One region of the Alteromonas fortis genome, then DNA from elsewhere that is predicted to be linked to it. Evidence: predicted binding sites of a transcription regulator. Region 1 holds the regulator's gene; each other region holds the start of a gene.
The links. Region 1 encodes FliA, which starts transcription of late flagellar genes. Its sites were predicted from a motif close to CTAAAGNTNNNNNNNNNNNNGCCGATA; they were not measured.
Positions count from the first base shown of each region.

Region 1 (5,998 bases):
CAATTGACGCTGATCTGAACGCAGGCTATATCGATCAAGACCAAGCGCGTCAGCGTCGCGAAGAAATAACCGCAGAGGCTGACTTTTACGGGTCGATGGACGGTGCATCAAAGTTTGTAAAAGGTGATGCGGTTGCCGGTCTTTTTATCATGCTCATCAATATCGTTGGCGGGTTATTTATAGGCATGATTCAGCACGATCTCTCATTTGGAAATGCCATAGAGATCTACACCATCTTGACCATTGGTGATGGTTTGGTGGCGCAGATACCTTCATTACTACTTTCGGTAGCTACGGCGATTATCGTTACTCGTGAAAACGAAACCCAGGAAATGGGAAAAGAAATCCGTGGCCAGCTAGGCAATAATCAAGCGCTTTATATTGCATCAGGCGTGCTTTTCGTCATGGGTATCATCCCGGGTATGCCTCATATCGCATTCTTGGGTTTTTCATTTTTGATTGCAGGGTTTGCGTATTGGCAGACAGTTCAAGCTAAGAAGAAAGCTGCAGAACCTCAATTACCAGAGAACATTGCAAAAGACGAAACTGTTGCACCTGAAGTTAAAGAGCTGGGATGGGACGACGTTCAGCAGGTGGATACCATTGGTTTAGAAGTGGGCTATCGCTTAATTCCTCTTGTTGATAAATCTCAAGGTGGCGAGTTGTTGACACGAATTAAAGGCGTGCGTAAAAAACTTTCCCAAGAACTCGGCTTCCTTATTCCACCTGTTCATATACGCGACAACTTAGACTTAGAGCCTAACACTTACACCATCGCTATGCTCGGCGTCACTATTGGCGATTCCGTTATAAGTCACGACGAAGAACTTGCCATTAACCCCGGACAAGTGTTCGGAAAATTAGAGGGGCGCGCTACTAAAGACCCTGCTTTCGGGTTAGATGCGGTGTGGATTAAGCCTAATAAGCGCGAGCACGCGCAAACTCTTGGATACACGGTTGTTGATGCCGCCACTGTTGTTGCGACTCATCTTAGTCAGTTACTTTCCAATAACGCCTATCAGTTACTTGGGCATGAAGAAGCGCAGCAGCTTTTAGATATGCTCGCCAAACAGCACCCTAAATTAGTTGAAGGTTTAGTACCCGATATTCTGCCGCTTAGTACAGTTGTGAAAGTGCTGCAAACCTTGCTATTTGAAGGTGTGCCTATTCGCGATATGCGCACCATTGTTCAGACTCTTAGTGAATACGGTACACGAAGCCAAGACCCAGATGTACTGGTGTCTGCAGTGCGTATAGCACTCAAGCGTTTAATCGTTCAAGAAATTACCCAAGGGGCGAAAGAGATACCTGTCATAACCTTGGCGCCAGAGTTGGAACAGATGTTGCACCAGTCCCTTCAAGCAGGTGGCGAAGACGGTGCTGGTATCGAACCAGGTCTGGCAGACAAGCTGCAAAAATCATTGCAGCAAGCCAGTCAGCAGCAAGAGTTAGAAGGGGAACCTGCAGTACTCCTTACCTCAGGCATGCTACGACCCGTTCTGTCTCGCTTCTTAAAGTATTCTGTTGTTGGGCTGCATGTTCTTTCATACCAAGAAGTGCCTGACGACAAACAAATAAAAATAGTCAGTTCGGTCGGTCAATAATCTGACACTGGGTGATTGGAGAGGTTGCAATGAAAATTAGACGTTTCTTCGGCAAAGATATGCGTGAGGCGCTAAGCCAAGTTAAAGCTGAGTTGGGCAGTGATGCTGTGATCATGTCAAATCGCAAAGTCGCTGACGGCATCGAGCTTGTAGCAGCCTACGACAAAGAGCCTGAAGCTAAGCTTTTCACGCCTAAGGCAGCACCACAAGCCGCGGCAAAAACACCTGGCCAAAAGGCTGTGCCTAGCTTAAGTGAAATTATTGGCGATGACGGTCCTGACAGCTTAAAAGCGTTGCTGGAAAAGCAGCATGGTGGAAACCCAGTTGCAAGCAGTTCTGCACAACCAAAACAGCCAATGTCAGCGAACGCTAAGCACGCCAACGAAATTGCCTCTCACTTAGATTTTTCAGAAGCGTTTATCGACGACCTTGGAACACAATCGCCAGCTCAAGATGTTGTCGAGCAAGAGACTTTTCCTGAGCACCAGGCGTCAAGTATGGGTGAAACACCTGTATCCCAGTCAGCTGAACTAGCTCAAATCAAAGAAGAGTTAGCTTCACTTCGCGACGTATTGCAGTATCAAGTTGCTGACTTAATGGAAGCGAAGAACAAGCGTCAAAAACCTGTTCATCAATATCTGGTCACGCGATTAACCGATATGGGGCTGAGTAGTGCACTAGCAACACAACTGATTAGCTATACACCGGCTCATTACAACGAACGTGACGCGTGGGTATATCTTCTTAACCTATTGGCTAATCGCATAAATGTTACCGGAAACGATATACTTAGCTCACAAGGTGCTGTTGCATTAGTTGGGCCTACTGGTACAGGTAAAACAACCACAGTTGCAAAGTTGGCCGCCCGCTACGCGCAGAAATATGGTGCAGAATCGGTGGCTATGATTACTATTGATACGTATAGAATTGCAGCCTATGAGCAACTAGCGACATACGGAAAAATTATTGGCTGTACTGTGCGAAAAGCGCAAACTAGTGAAGAACTTGCAGATTTATTGTTCCAACTTCGTCATAAGCGACTAGTATTGATTGATACAGCAGGTTTTAGTCAGCGTGATAGTCGATTAATTAAGCAAATTAAGCAGTTCGACAATGGCCAAATGCCAAAAGTTAAAAAATATTTGGTAGCGCAAGCCAATACGCAATATCCGGCTTTGCAGAGAATCATTCAAGCCTATGACGATATTGAACTAAGTGGCTGTATTTTCACAAAGTTAGATGAGTGCTACTCTTTAGGAGAGGTACTTAGTGCAGCGGTTGAATATCAACTACCGGTTAGTTATGTCACCGATGGTCAAAAAGTGCCTGAAGACATTAAGATTGCAGAAGCGAAATCTTTGGTTTCCGCTGCTGCAAAGCTTTATAAAAAGTACGGTTTGAATCATACTAGTGGTAACAACGCAATTAAAACAGCATAAGCAGTATGATTGACGATCAAGCGAGTAGCTTAAGAAAAATGAAGCAATCACGGTTAATCAAAGTAATCGCCGTCACTGGTGGTAAAGGTGGCGTAGGTAAAACAAACATTACACTTAACACTGCTATCGCCATGGCGAAGCAGGGTAAGCGGGTAATGGTTCTTGACGCGGACCTTGGTCTTGCAAACGTAGATGTGATGTTAGGCCTGCGAGTTGAGAAAAACTTATCTCACGTACTCTCTGGCGAGTGCACGTTGGACGAGGTTTTAGTAACCGGCCCACACGGTATTAAGATTGCTCCCGCCACATCTGGTACGCAGTCAATGGCGGAACTCTCACCCACACAGCACGCTGGCTTAATAAGAGCGTTTAGCGAGCTGCGTTCTCAAATAGACGTATTAATAGTCGACACCGCTGCTGGCATTTCAGATATGGTATTAAGCTTTTCTAAAGCCTCCCAAGATATCATGGTGGTGGTTTGCGATGAGCCAACATCACTAACTGATGCGTATGCGCTGATAAAAATCCTTAACCGTGAGCACGGTGTTTTTCGCTTTAAAGTTGTGGCCAATATGGTTCGCGATGTGCGAGAAGGTCAGGAATTATTTAGCAAATTAAGTAAAGTGACAGGGCGTTTTCTTGATGTTGCACTAGAATTAGTGGCGACGGTGCCATTTGACGAAAATATTCGCAAAGCAGTGCGTAAGCAAACAGCTATTGTAGATGCTTTTCCGGGCTCTCCTGCAGCCGTAGCGATAACTAAGCTAGCAAACAGGGCGCTTACTTGGCCTATTCCGGCGCAGCCTGGAGGTCACTTAGAATTTTTCATTGAACAATTAGTTGCAGAAAAAGCCGTAGGAAGTCAACGTTGAACAGCAAGGCAGCCGCTTATCAACAGCAAACAGATAAATCGCAGTTAGTCGAAAGACATGCGCCTCTGGTTAAGCGTATTGCGCACCATTTGATGGCGCGCCTGCCTGCGAGTGTTCTTGTTGATGACCTTATCCAATCAGGAATGATTGGTTTGTTAGAGGCCGCTCGAAACTTTGATGGGTCAAAAGGCGCAAGCTTCGAAACCTTCGCAGGTATCCGCATTCGCGGTGCCATGCTGGATGAAATACGCAAAGGTGATTGGACGCCACGTTCTGTTCACCGAAATGGTCGCGCAATAACAGAAGCGATATCTCAGGTAGAAAGTGAAACTGGGCGCGACGCACGAGATTCCGATATTGCTGACAAGCTTAATGTGAGCTTGCAGGATTATCACCAGATGCTCAATGAAGTAAATGCCGGGAAGCTGGTGGGCATTGAAGATTTAGGTGTGTCGGAAGATGTAATCACTACCGAGCAAAGTCGAGGCAGTGATGCACCGTTAGAAGATTTAATGCAGGGCGCATTTCAAAAAGCGCTGGCCCATGCAATAACGACATTACCCGAGCGAGAAGCGATTGTTCTTTCACTTTACTATGATGAAGAACTAAACTTAAGAGAAATAGGCGAGGTTCTCGACGTAAGTGAGTCGAGAGTCAGTCAAATTCATAGTCAAGCCATGTTAAAACTCAAATCACGAATGAAGTCGTGGCAAGCTGACGAAGAATAGAAATTAAAAACAATTAACCCCTCAGTGGAGGCTATTTTGGACAAAAGCATGAAAATTCTCGTGGTCGATGACTTTTCAACCATGAGACGAATCATCAAAAACCTGCTTAAAGATTTGGGTTTTGCCAATATCCAGGAAGCGGATGACGGAAGCACCGCATTACCTATGTTACAACAAGGCGATTTCGACTTTGTTGTTACTGATTGGAACATGCCTGGTATGCAGGGTATAGATCTGCTCCGAGCAATTAGAGCCGATGACAAACTTAAGCATCTGCCAGTACTTATGGTGACCGCCGAAGCGAAGAAGGAACAGATCGTTGCCGCCGCCCAAGCGGGTGTGAATGGTTACGTTGTTAAACCTTTTACCGCGGCAACGCTTAAAGAAAAATTAGATAAAATATTCGAACGTTTAGGTTGATCCAGACGCTCACCAGATAAATGAGGTTTACTGGATGTCAACGAATGTAAACGTTCCAATATCGTTAGAAGAAGCAAAGCAGCTTGTCACTTTTCTTGAAGAAGGTGACAAGACTTCAGCTAATGCACTACTTGAAGCCGTCTCAATGAAAGAAAACGTTGAGCTATTCGCTGAAGTAGGCAAGTTGACGCGTCAACTCCACGACGCATTAAACAACTTTCAAATAGACGACCGCATCAAAAATTTAGCTACAGACGATATCCCTGATGCTCAGTCCCGCCTTACCTACGTAATTGAAGAAACCGAGAAAGCTGCTAATACTACTATGGATGCCGTAGAGGCGAGTATGCCCATCGCTGAACTGCTCGCAGAGCGAATCGAAAAGGTTATGCCAGAGTGGAAAAAGCTGATGAACCGCCAAATCGAGTTGGGTGAGTTTAAGGTTTTATGTGCAGACTTAGACGAATTGTTGGAAGACGGTTCGAATCAGTCGGCTAAACTTACACAGTTACTTACTGAAGTTTTGATGGCACAAGGTTATCAAGACTTGACTGGACAGGTTATTCGTCGCGTTATCGACTTGGTTAAAGAAGTCGAAGATAGCCTTGTAAACATGCTTACTATGTTTGGCGAACGGGACGGTGCAGAACAAACTAAACCTTCCAGCGTTAAGGCCGATAAGGTTGATGGTGTAGAGGCAGAAGGCCCAATTATTGATGCTGACAAACGAGATGACGTCGTTTCAGGTCAAGATGATGTAGATGATCTTCTGTCTAGCTTAGGTTTTTAGGGGAGCGGGTGCATGTCGTTTGATGTTGACGAGGAAATATTACAGGACTTTCTAGTGGAAGCTGGAGAGATACTTGAACAATTACAAGAACAGCTCGTTGATCTTGAGAACAATCCTGAAGACGCGGACTTGCTTAACGCAATTT
Region 1 covers NZ_LR812090.1:1,145,742-1,151,739, forward strand. The annotation lists gene flhA (flagellar biosynthesis protein FlhA) at 1-1,604, shown strand, start outside; gene flhF (flagellar biosynthesis GTPase FlhF) at 1,634-3,043, shown strand; gene PCAR9_RS04985 (MinD/ParA family protein) at 3,049-3,915, shown strand; gene PCAR9_RS04990 (RNA polymerase sigma factor FliA) at 3,912-4,643, shown strand; gene cheY (chemotaxis response regulator CheY) at 4,680-5,063, shown strand; gene PCAR9_RS05000 (protein phosphatase CheZ) at 5,098-5,853, shown strand; gene PCAR9_RS05005 (chemotaxis protein CheA) at 5,866-5,998, shown strand, end outside.

Region 2 (5,998 bases), 530 kb from region 1:
CGGCATCGGGTTCATCCATAAAGAGGGCATCTGGCGTCGTTTCGAACACTGATGCAAGTGCTCCTATCGAATCATGGGATGCAGATTGGGTTTTCTCAATTCGCTGAATAGTGCGTAAACTCAACCCAGACACATCGGCCAGATGCTGCTGACTCCATGCCTTAGCATTGCGTAGTTGTATAAGCTTTTGACTGTCTACTTTCATATCCATCTCGCGCTTCCTCCTGTTAACTGCGCTTCACATACGTTAGAAACGTGACCTCGTTAACAGTAAGAAATATCCATGGTCAGTGATACGACAGTTTTACGCCATCCCTATGACAAAGCAAGTCTGCTGAACATGTTGACGCGGTTTTCTTCTTCAGTCGGCATCGTGTGTTAAGTCATTTGTTCCGCGTCTTAGAGGGGCAACAAGGTAGTTGTGGCTTAGTAGTGGTGCCTTACATACGGCAGGAGTGCCGTTTAAAGACCATATGATTATGTTCATGCACGTCGTTAGTTCTCTCTCTGCGCTCATATAGTAAAAACGACAACCAATAGTCTAGTATTAATGACTTATCACAACGCAATGCGTACAATACCGCCCCCGAAAAACAGGTTGGTGATTTATGAGTTCAGATAGTCAATTTTTAGTTGGTCAGCGTTGGTTAAGCAACACCGAAATAGAGCTGGGGCTGGGCGTAGTTATCGGTAACGATTTCCGTTCAGTTGAAGTGTTGTATCCGGCAACAGGCGAAGCGCGAAAATACACAAAGCAAGACGCGCCGCTTACGCGACTAATATTCGAAATTGGCGAAACGGTCAAAAGCCAAGATGGCTGGGAAATGACCATTACTGAAAAAGAAGAGAGCCAAGGTTTATTTATTTATCACGGGCTTCGTGAAGATACTAAAGCCCAAGTGCGCTTACCTGAAACCATGCTAGACAGCCACATTCGCTTAAACCAACCTGAAAAGCGCCTGTTTAGTCAGCAACTAGACAATCCGAAATGGTTCGACTTACGTGAACGCGCCCTAGATCATCAATACGAATATTTGCGTTCAAATACTATCGGCCTTGCCGGTGCCCGTATATCGCTTATCCCGCACCAGCTACACATAGCGTCAGAGGTAGGCGGAAGACACGCGCCTCGCGTATTGCTTGCTGATGAAGTAGGGCTTGGTAAAACTATTGAAGCAGCGCTAATTATTCACCAGCAGCTTAAAACTGGTCGTGCCGAGCGCGTGCTTATCTTGGTTCCAGACTCGCTCATGCACCAATGGCTAGTTGAAATGCTGCGCCGCGTAAATCTTCCTTTTGCCATTTACGATGAGAGTCGTTGCGAAGCAATTGAGAAGAGCGAAGGTCTAGAAGATGACGATACAGCTGACACAGGCGCAGTAAACCCATTTGAAAGCGATCAGCTGGTACTTTGCAGTATCGACTTTCTAAGTAAGAGCGAAAAACGCCAGCAGCAAATTCAAGCCGCAGGTTGGGATTTGATGGTTGTCGATGAAGCCCACCACCTTGCGTGGTCAAGTGAGGCTCCTTCTGCCGAATACCTGTGTGTTGAAGCACTAGCCAACCAAACGCCTGGCGTATTGCTACTTACCGCAACGCCTGATCAACTTGGTCACGAAAGCCACTTTGCACGCTTACGCCTACTCGACCCGGCTCGCTTCCATAGTTACGACGCTTTCTTAGATGAAGAATCGAAATACAGTCAGCTCGCCGATGCGGTCGCGCCATTACTTTCAGACGCCGAGCCTAACGACAAGCAACGTAGCAAACTTGCTGAGTTTGCGCCTGACGTAATGGAACATGCGGGTGATTTAAGCTCGCCGGACAATCGCCATGCGTTGCTGCATCAACTTATTGACTGTCACGGTACAGGTCGCATGCTATTTAGAAATCGCCGCGCCAATATCGAAGGGTTCCCAGAGCGTAAACTAAGTGCATATGAATTGGCGTTGCCGGAGGTTTATTCAGAGGCAGTGAGCGGCGGCGACCTAACCTATTCACTCTACCCTGAGCGTATGGCAAGTGTTGTTAATAGCTGGACTAAGCACGACCCTCGCGTTGAATGGCTTCTAGATTTTATGCAAAGCGTTAAGCCAGAAAAAATTCTGCTTATTTGCGCCAGCGCTCGTACGGCACAAGAGTTAGGCGAAGTCATTCGCACGCAAACCGGTATTCGCCATAGCGTATTCCACGAAGGCATGAGCATAGTAGAGCGCGATAAGGCGGCCCATTACTTTGCTGACGAAGAAGACGGCGCACAAATTCTACTGTGTAGTGAAATTGGCAGTGAAGGCCGTAACTTCCAGTTCGCTCACCACTTGGTTCTGTTCGACTTGCCTATTACGCCAGACCTGCTTGAACAACGTATTGGTCGACTTGACCGTATTGGCCAAACTCAAACTGTACAAATTCACGTACCGTATTTAGCGAAAACCGCTCAGCACGTATTGCTAGATTGGTATCACGAAGGACTTAATGCCTTTGAGAAGACCTGTCCGACCGGCTCTGGCGTGTTTGACGACGTTAAGCCTTTGCTTATTGGTGCCTGCTTGCACCCTGACGATATGAGTGCCCGTGACGAGCTTGTAAACATGAGCGTTACACTAAACAGCCAACTGGTGGCACAGCTTGAAGCCGGTCGCGATCGACTTCTTGAGCTTAATGCTTCTGGCGAAGGCCGTGTAGAGCAACTGCTTGAAGATATTATCACCCTTGATAGCGAACAAGATTTATCTCGCTTTATGGGCCGTGTATTTGACGCTATCGGCGTCCAGCAAGACGAGAAAGGCAACGACTGCTTTATCCTTATGCCAACTGAATCGATGGTGAGTCAGCTTCCAGGGCTTGACCCAGAGGGCATGACGGTGACTTACAAACGCCGTGTTGCTACCACGCTTGAAAACGTACAGTTTCTAAGTTGGGATCATCCACTTGTGCATACTGCCATGGACGTAGTACTTACAGACGTTCACGGAAAAAGCAGCATGGGCTTTATTGCTGAGCCTTCTCTGCCGAAGGGCGCCTACTGGATAGAAACTCTTTTCGTGCTGCACGCACAAGCACCGAAAGCACTTCAGTTAAGCCGTTTCTTGCCACAAACGCCAGTGCGGGTATGTTTAGATGCGCAGGGCAATCCTTCTGACTTAAGTTTTGATGTTAAGCGTAAAATTGGTCGCAAGATTTCTTCTCAACTTCTAAAAGCACTGCAGCAGCCCCTTGAACTTGCTATTGAGAAAGCGCGTAAGCTTGCCCATCACGAGGCTAACCAAAAGCAGCATGATGCCCTTAACGATATGCACAGTACTTTGAATGACGAAATACAGCGCTTGCGGGATCTTCAAAAGCGCAATCCCGCTGTGCGCGATAGCGAAATTGAATTTATTGAAACGCAAATGAATGCGCTCGATAAGGTCATTCAGGAAGCTGATGTTCAGCTAGACGCAATACGTATTGTGGTGAACAACCCGTAAATGCGAAATGTTAAGCACTGAAAGAACAACGTTGAAGTAACGAGTACATAATGCCAAACCCGAGTTTTGTTTATAATCCGCCTATGACGCCTTATCTTGATATCCTTTATCAAGATGAGGATATGCTGGTAGCGCACAAGCCTAGCGGGCTATTAAGCGTGCCGGGTAAGGCCTTAGAGCACCGAGACTCGCTTATTAGCCGTGTTAATTGTGTATATCCTACTGCCACGGTAGTTCATCGGCTAGATATGGCGACATCGGGTATCTTAGTGCTGGCACTGAATAAAGGTAGTCATCGCCATATATCAAAACAATTTGAGCTTCGACAAACTAAAAAGCGCTATTTTGCCCGAGTACACGGCCATGTAGCACAAGACAGTGGAGAGGTTAATTTACCCCTCATTTGCGATTGGCCGAACAGACCGAAGCAAATGGTAGACTTCGAGCGCGGTAAGAAAGCAGTGACGCATTTTGACGTTGTCGAGCGTTCCCATGATGAAAAAGGTTTGCCCTACTCTTTAGTTGCCCTTTACCCCATCACAGGTCGCTCTCACCAATTGCGCGTGCATATGCTTGCTTTAGGCCATCCTATTTTAGGTGACAGACTTTATGCCCATGAAGAAGCGTTATCTATGGCCTCTCGCTTACAGCTACATGCAGAAAGCTTAAGCTTTTCCCATCCCACATTCGGGCATTGGCAGCATTTTCATATCCCTATCCCTTTTAGCCAGTACCAACCCAAAGCCCTTTCTGAAAGTATTGAGTAATAATACCTTCGGTAACACGCCGCAATTAAGAACATTGCAAATCTCGCTGAGTGGGTAATTATCTATGCGTACTGGTATTGTCTATAGACTTCATTTTAGTTTTATAAGGCACTGCCGATAACCTTCGTAGAATGCTTGGTGTATGAATTGATTTGATGCTGCCCTAACCGCGCAAATCAAAAATTGGTAAAGGCAAACCGTTTTTTATGAAAAGGCACGCTCTTCTTATAACATTTGCAGTTATCGTCTCACTGCTGCCTGTAACGGCGCATTGTGATTTTTTCACAGATGTAAGTAATGCCTATTTGCCCGGAGAAGTGGACGCGTTAATGGTTGGCGAAGAGAAAGCCCCTGTTATTGTCATCGAGGCACAAACTCCGCTCCCTTTGGGTGTTGCAGTCGTACTCACTGAGCCCTTTCCCTCTAGCCTTACTCTTGCTCAAGGTAACAGCTTAGCGAGTATGCTTGCAGAAAAAGGATGGAACGTAGTTATCAGTCCATTTAATTTGTCGACAAACTCACCTGCGTCTCTAACTACTGACGAACAAACCAGTGAAGCTCAAGTAGAAAGCGCGTCATCATCGATGGATAGCGAATCAATCATCCACCCTAGAAGTGATCAACTTACTCAGTACCTTGACTTTGAATCAACGACGAGGGCACTAACGCTGCAACTCAGTTCTTTAGATAATTATTTGCAAGATAGAACGGGATACCGCATGGTGATTGCGCAAGGAATGCTTGCAACGGCCTACTTGTCTGCAGTCGAAATGCAGCCTGGTTTACAACCAGATTCGTTTGTCGCTATATCGCCATTTTGGCCACAAGAAAAAACAAATAACTTAGTGATTGATACTATCGCGAAAGCCAGCTTTCCCATTCTTGACTTGTCTTTAATAAACTTTAACGACTGGGAAGCAAGCACCGCTATGAAAAGAAAGGTTCGCGCAAAAAACGAACTAAAATTGCACTACAGACAAGTCCACCTGCCAAATAATTCTTTAACCTTTAGTATAAAAGAAATCAACAAAACCCCAAACATTCATATAGTTGCAAATAGCATCATAGGCTGGACTAGACATCTAGGCTGGTAATTCCTCTATCTTAGGATTAGGCTAAATCATTACCCAAAACAGTTACCTACCTATATTCACACGAATAATGGGGTGTTGAAGTCAAAGGTAATCATGTAATGGGCTATACTATTTTTAGCAAACAACGACGGTTGAGTGACTTGTGAATGTTCAGAATTTTGTAGATAACAAAGCGAAACAGCTGTGTTTCTATTTGAGAGCATTTTGGCAGGGAGAGCTTCCTATCGAGGAGATCGAGCTATTCTTTTGGGATAGTATGGAAGAATGGGGGCAAATTGAATGCACATTAACCCAGCCATATACGCAAAAAGAGCGTGTCTTTTGGCATTTGCTTCATCAAGTGCATTACTGGAATGAAGATAAACTAACAAAAGACCAGTTCCTTGTTGATGAGTTAACAAACTGCGTTAACTTTCTGGAAGGTTTGGGGCATTGCCCTTTAGACTGTGTTGGTATTCGCCCGTGAACAGGGTTCGATTTACAGCGGCTCACCTCATACTATTAGCTTATCCTGCTTACCTCTAAATTATTGATATCGCCTTCACAGTTTTATTGCTAAACACAGTGGTTCGTGGCTCAATATACTTTTGAGTTACCGCTGAAGGCCGAAGTATTGCTTACTGCATTAAAAACGTTCAACGACAAACGCTACCTAACGATTTTTCTA
Region 2 covers NZ_LR812090.1:619,986-625,983, reverse strand. The annotation lists gene PCAR9_RS02860 (DUF4019 domain-containing protein) at 1-211, opposite strand, end outside; gene rapA (RNA polymerase-associated protein RapA) at 609-3,470, shown strand; gene rluA (bifunctional tRNA pseudouridine(32) synthase/23S rRNA pseudouridine(746) synthase RluA) at 3,521-4,237, shown strand; gene PCAR9_RS02845 (DUF3530 family protein) at 4,444-5,331, shown strand; gene PCAR9_RS02840 (hypothetical protein) at 5,474-5,797, shown strand; gene PCAR9_RS02835 (AmpG family muropeptide MFS transporter) at 5,903-5,998, shown strand, end outside.
Region 2: the regulator FliA is predicted to act here: its motif matches at 4,331-4,357, upstream of PCAR9_RS02845 (DUF3530 family protein).

Region 3 (5,998 bases), 2.7 Mb from region 1:
CGTCATCTAAGAATGACAACAAACGGTCTCGCATATTAACCAGATCGACTTTTACTCCCAAGCCTCTAAAGATACTGGCATATTCCGACCCAATTACACCTGCACCATAAATTATGATGGACTTTGGATCGTGATCTAAAGATAAGATGGTGTCAGAGTTATAAATACGAGGGTGATTAAAATCGATATCTTTCGGGCAATAGGGGCGCGAACCTGTAGCTATTGCTATTTGTGCTGCTTTGACCGTGTCCTTCGAGCCATCTTCTCGGGTTATTTCCAAGGTGTGAGCATCGACAAAGCTGGCTTCGCCATGAAACAGGGTAACGCGGTTCCTATCATAAAAAGAAGAACGCAGGCGAGTTTGGCTTTGCACTACGCCACTAGCATGGCGCATGATGTCTGAAAATGTAAGGCTCTTACTTAAGTGGTTGTCGGCAAACAGGGGAGACGTATTGTATTCAATAAGACGACTGACAGAGTGACGAAGCGCTTTAGATGGAATGGTTCCCCAGTGAGTACAGCCGCCACCAACTGCTTCGTATCGCTCTACCACTGCCACTTTTTTACCGGTCTTGGCAAGCTGCATTGCAACACCTTCTCCACCAGGGCCAGTGCCTATAACTATCGCGTCGTAATGATACGACGGAGCTTTAGTTTTTTGCTTCGTTGCCATCTTCCTTTCCCATATTGTTATCTTTGTATTACGCGGAATATCAAAATAGTGAGCCGCAATACAAAATAAGTGATTCTGGTTTTAGTATAACTACCTTACTTACTTTGTAATTCCAACTATAGAATAAAAAAAACCACATAAGCAGATACTTATGTGGTTTTCGTTTTAATCCAATTAGCTAAAAGAATACGTAATGCTACGCCATTTGTAGTGACAGGCTTTGCAGTTGGACCCATTTCTCTTTCTGCACTGCAAAGGCGTGCTTCATCTCTTTATATTTGTAAGCAAGCTCTAATCCTTCAATGCTGCGTTTTAATGTACGCTTCTTAACGCGCATAACGCGCTTTTTCGTTGCGTAGTACTCACTCATCCGCTGCATTAGCAGGTCGTACTCTTCTTGAATAGTGTGCATCATTTCTTCCGCATTCGGTAGTAACGATACTTTTTCACTTGCTCTTTGAAGCTGCATGGCCGCCAGAGCCTTTTCGATGCGTTCTTCAGGCACCTTGCGAAGGTTCGACGTTAAACCTACATAAGACAGCCCTTTGATCAGCCATTTAGTCGGATCAAACTGATACCAACGAATGCCATTACGGTAGTCGTACTCAAAAATATGGTGATAGTTGTGATAACCCTCACCAAAAGTAAAGAATGCTAAGACGCCATTATCACGTGCCGTATTCTTATCGGTGTAAGGCTGACTACCCCAGAAGTGAGCAAGTGAGTTAATGAAGAAGGTAACGTGGTGAACCAGCACTAAGCGCAACACACCGGCTACTAAGATCATGCCCATGACGTCGCCGTTCAGATAACCCAAAAGACCAGTAATACCAAAGTTAGCAGCGAGTACGATAGGCAAGTAGTATTTGTGCTGCCACATTACAACGCTATCTTTTTGTAGATCTTTACAGTTGCTGTAATCATCGTAACGCTTGGCTTGATACTCGCGTAACATCCAGCCGATGTGCGCAAACCAAAGCCCTTTCTTTGCAGAGTAGGGGTCTTTGTCGTTGTCATCTACATGGCGATGGTGAACGCGATGATCTGACGACCAGTGCAAGATACTGTTTTGCAGGGCCATCGCCCCACCAATCGCTAATACGACACGAACTACAATGTTGGCATCGTAGGTTTTATGTGACCACAAGCGATGATACCCAGCGGTTATCGACATACCGGTGAAATAGAATAGGAATATGGCGGTACCGATTTCTGCCCAATCGATACCCTGATATGCCACCCAAAGCGGCACACCTATAAATGCAATTGCGCCTGATATTATAAATACCAGCACATTCGTTAGGATAAGAGGAGGTTTTTTCATTTTATACAACTTGGCTTACAACTGTTCGCTAATTTATCTTTTTACGAGGCTTCAGGCAAGCAAAACCCATATAAGTTCTGCTTACATGTGTAAAGTTTAATTATAGCCGAGGGTGGCTAAAACGTAGGTAAAACGTGAGAATTAATGCTTAACCCTTGTTTATAAAAGAGATGATTTTGTTTCCCTTTCCCCATCAGTGCGTGTTGCGATAAACTAGGCGTGCTAGTCTTTGATGTATGAGGTTCGATTGCGTTAATGGTTATTCAGATGACGTTGAAAGTAGACTCTAAAGTTAAAAAATCATCAGACCATTAAAAGTTAATGAACACAGGGTGCGAACGTGAGCCGACAAGAACAGAAATTAAAAACCCGCCAAAATATTATCCATGCTGCGTTTTCACTGCTAGACGAAAACCGTAGTTTATCGGCAATAAGTTTGCGTGAAGTTGCCCGAGAAGCTGGTATTGCCCCCACGTCGTTTTATCGACACTTTAAAGATATGGACGAGTTGGGTTTAACGCTGGTGGATGAAGCAGGTTTGGCCCTTCGTCAGCTTATGCGCCAGGCTAGAAGGCGCATAGCTTCAGGCGGGGGCGTCATCCATACCTCTGTTGAAACCTTTATGGAATTCATCGCGGCCAACACAAACGTATTTCGTTTATTACTGCGAGAGCATACCGGTACGTCGTCTGCTTACCGACTAGCAGTGTTCAGAGAAATTCAACATTTCATCGATGAACTTACTGACTACATTATCGAGCAGCAGGGTGTGGAATACGCCTGTGCCCAGTTACAAGCCGATGCCATGGTAAGACTGGTATTCAGTGCCGGAGCTGAAGCATTAGAAGCGGATGATAAGCTTAGAAGTGAAATCGGTGAAAGAGTGAAAACGCAACTTCGCTTTGTTCAAGTAGGCGCTACGCAGAAAGCGTAGCACGGAAGTATTATCAAGTATTTTACGAAACAGATTCTAGTGTAAGCCTTCTTATTACATGGAATATAGCTTGTTAAGCTCTCAATACGATAACGCTGGGTTCAACCAGTTAATTTTAAGAAAGAGAGCAAGATATGTATTATTCAGTTTTAGAAGTTACACCTACTAATGAAGCGTGGATCCCACACTATGTAAAACTCGCCGCAGATATCGTGTCGAAACATGGTGGAAAATATTTAGCGAACAGTGCAAATCATCAAACTTTAGAGGGCGAAAGAGAAGAACCCGCCATTCGCGTTATTATACAGTGGCCTTCAAAACAAAGCGCACTCGACTTTATGTCTGACCCAGATTACCTTCCGCTACTAAAACTAAGAACTGACGGCTCAATAAGCCATCACGTTCTTGTAGAAGGCAAGGAGTAGTAGAAAATGACTTACACGCAAACTAGACTTTGCGTGTAAGTAGTACACCTGCCTCGATGTGATGAGTGAACGGGAACTGATCGAAAAGCGCAGACTGCGAAATATTGTGAGTCTTACTTAAAAGCTCAAGGTTCTGCGCTAAAGTCTCAGGGTTACACGAGATATACACAATATTATCGTAATCCTGAATCATTCTTAGCGAGTCTTCATCTAACCCAGCTCTTGGAGGGTCGACCAATACAGTGGTGAAATTGTAAGTGCTTAAATCAATGCCTTCTAAGCGACTAAACGTACGCTCGCCCTTCATAGCCTGTGTGAATTCTTCAGCCGCTAACCTAACAATTTTTACATTGCTCAGCTCATTCTGCTCAATATTAAATTGTGCAGCCTGCACCGAAGGTTTAGCTATTTCGGTACCTACGACATTATCAAAGTGAAGTGCTAGCGGCAGTGAGAAGTTACCAGCACCGCAATACATTTCCAGTAAATCGCCTGAGAGTGGCTTTACACAATCTAAGGCCCATTCAATCATTTTACAGTTCACTTCAGCATTGGGCTGAGTAAAACTGTTTTCTATATGCTTGAAAACGAATTCTCTACCGTTTACTGGTAAACGCTCAATCACAAAATCGTTGTCGATAATAAGCTTTTGTTTTCTAGCGCGACCAATGATGTTTACTTTGGGAAAGTGAGTCTCAAGTGTCGCTTTTAATTCTTTTGCAGCCACTTGCCATTCTTCATCTAATTGACGATGGTATAAAAGACTTATAACAAGTTCGCCAGACAGTGCAGAGAGGTAATCGATTTGAAATAACTTTTTTCTGAGAGTTTCGTTTGGTCTTACTTCTTCAAGCAAAAGTCTCATCGCATCGTTTATTGCTTTGCAAGCAGGGGGAAAGCTATCTACACGATATTTTTCTTTCGTTTCCTGATTAAACATTATGTGGAATAAGTCATCGCCCTCATGCCACACTCTAAACTCCGCACGCATACGATAGTGCGTTGGCTGAGACGGGAATACAGAAAGTTCTGGTGCATTGAATGGAGAAAGCAACGCGGTGAGACGATTTACTTTTTCGTCCAACTGCTCTTGATAGCGTTGTTGTTCATTGGTGGTCATAAAATTCTCCATTCATTATTAAGGTCGCGAATTGTAGTCCCTTAAAAAATAACTGCAACAAGCGCTCCCGACTTCTTCATTATTAGTATGCATGATTGCCTAAATAGCTTTTAGAAAAAAATGCTGTATTAAAATTAAACAATATTGATTCTTTGCCGATAATAAGAATGAGGATAGTGAGGATCAAATTATGAACGTGGGTCAAATTAAAGCTTTTATGGGAGACCAAAAGGTTGATCAGAAAGCGGATCAAAAGGCAACGGTTCACCCGAATGAAGCGCTTAAAAAGCAGCTGCAGCAAGACGGATTGCAGCAAGCCGCTGAGTTCTCGAAGCAACAAGCAGCTTCAGTATCTGTTTCAAGTAGCCAGACGAGTATCGGCTTGCGCGTGGTAAGTAGCAATATTAATCAAGCGTTGGAAATAGATGGGCAAAAACCACAAGAAACGAAAGAGAAAAATCTTGAAGAAAAGTCGAGCGGTTTATTCGATTTTGAAAAAGTAGCGCGAAACGTACTTAAGTTCGTGGGCAGCGTTATTCGCGGCGCAGCCGATGGAGGTGCCAGCGACGAAAAGCTGACCGGGCTATTTAGCCAAGCAAGGGAAGGAGTAAGCCGCGGTTTCGCAATGGCCGAAAAAGATCTCGCTGGGTTTATGAATGAAGAGATTGAGCAAGGTATAACGAAAAGCCGGGATCTTATTGATACGGGTATTAATGATCTAGAAACCGATATCTTCGGTCGCCAACAGCCTAATGCTGTTCAACTTTCATCCTTAGAAGCTTTAGCTGCATCGGACGAAAAAAGCGGTAGTTTGGTAATTCGTACTAAAGATGGTGATGAGGTGAGCTTTAGTTTTGAAAGCCAGCGATCTTTCCAGGCTTCTCAGCAATTCAATTTTCAAGCTCAGGCATCTCAAGATTTATCTGGCGGAAATGGTGAACAAAATGAAAATGATTTTTCGGCAAGCTATTCTCAACAAACGTCTTATCAATATTATGAAAGAAGCGGTATAAGCTTTTCATTAAAAGGAAAGCTTGATGAAGAGGAATTGAATTCGATAGCTGATTTAGTTGGACAAGTACAGGATCTAGCCGACACCTTCTATAGTGGTGATATCGACAAGGCATTCGAAGAAGCACTGAGTTTAGGCTTTGATGATAAAGAGTTGGTTGGTTACGCACTACAACTAAATAGAACAACACAAACAGAAGTGCTAAAGACATACGAAAATATTCAGCACTATAACGAAGATAAAAGCGACAACGCGAAGTTCGGTAATGTGGTTAGTCCAATCGCTCAGTATCTAGAGAAAATGATGGATACCTTTGCTAACGCAGAAAGTAAGTTAGAAAGTAACGAAGACTATAATGCGTTAATAGCTGGCATTATTAACGAAATGGAAGATGTACAGGTTCCTGACCTTATATCCGCCATAAATAGATTTCGATCTTTTAATCAAACTTTATTAGATGGCCTTCCTCAATCTGCTGAAACCAGCGAGAGCTAATGCTTATGACAATAA
Region 3 covers NZ_LR812090.1:3,842,819-3,848,816, reverse strand. The annotation lists gene sthA (Si-specific NAD(P)(+) transhydrogenase) at 1-673, opposite strand, end outside; gene PCAR9_RS16490 (acyl-CoA desaturase) at 870-1,997, opposite strand; gene fabR (HTH-type transcriptional repressor FabR) at 2,338-2,931, shown strand; gene PCAR9_RS16480 (DUF1330 domain-containing protein) at 3,066-3,356, shown strand; gene trmA (tRNA (uridine(54)-C5)-methyltransferase TrmA) at 3,379-4,476, opposite strand; gene PCAR9_RS16470 (DUF5610 domain-containing protein) at 4,667-5,983, shown strand.
Region 3: the regulator FliA is predicted to act here: its motif matches at 4,611-4,637, upstream of PCAR9_RS16470 (DUF5610 domain-containing protein).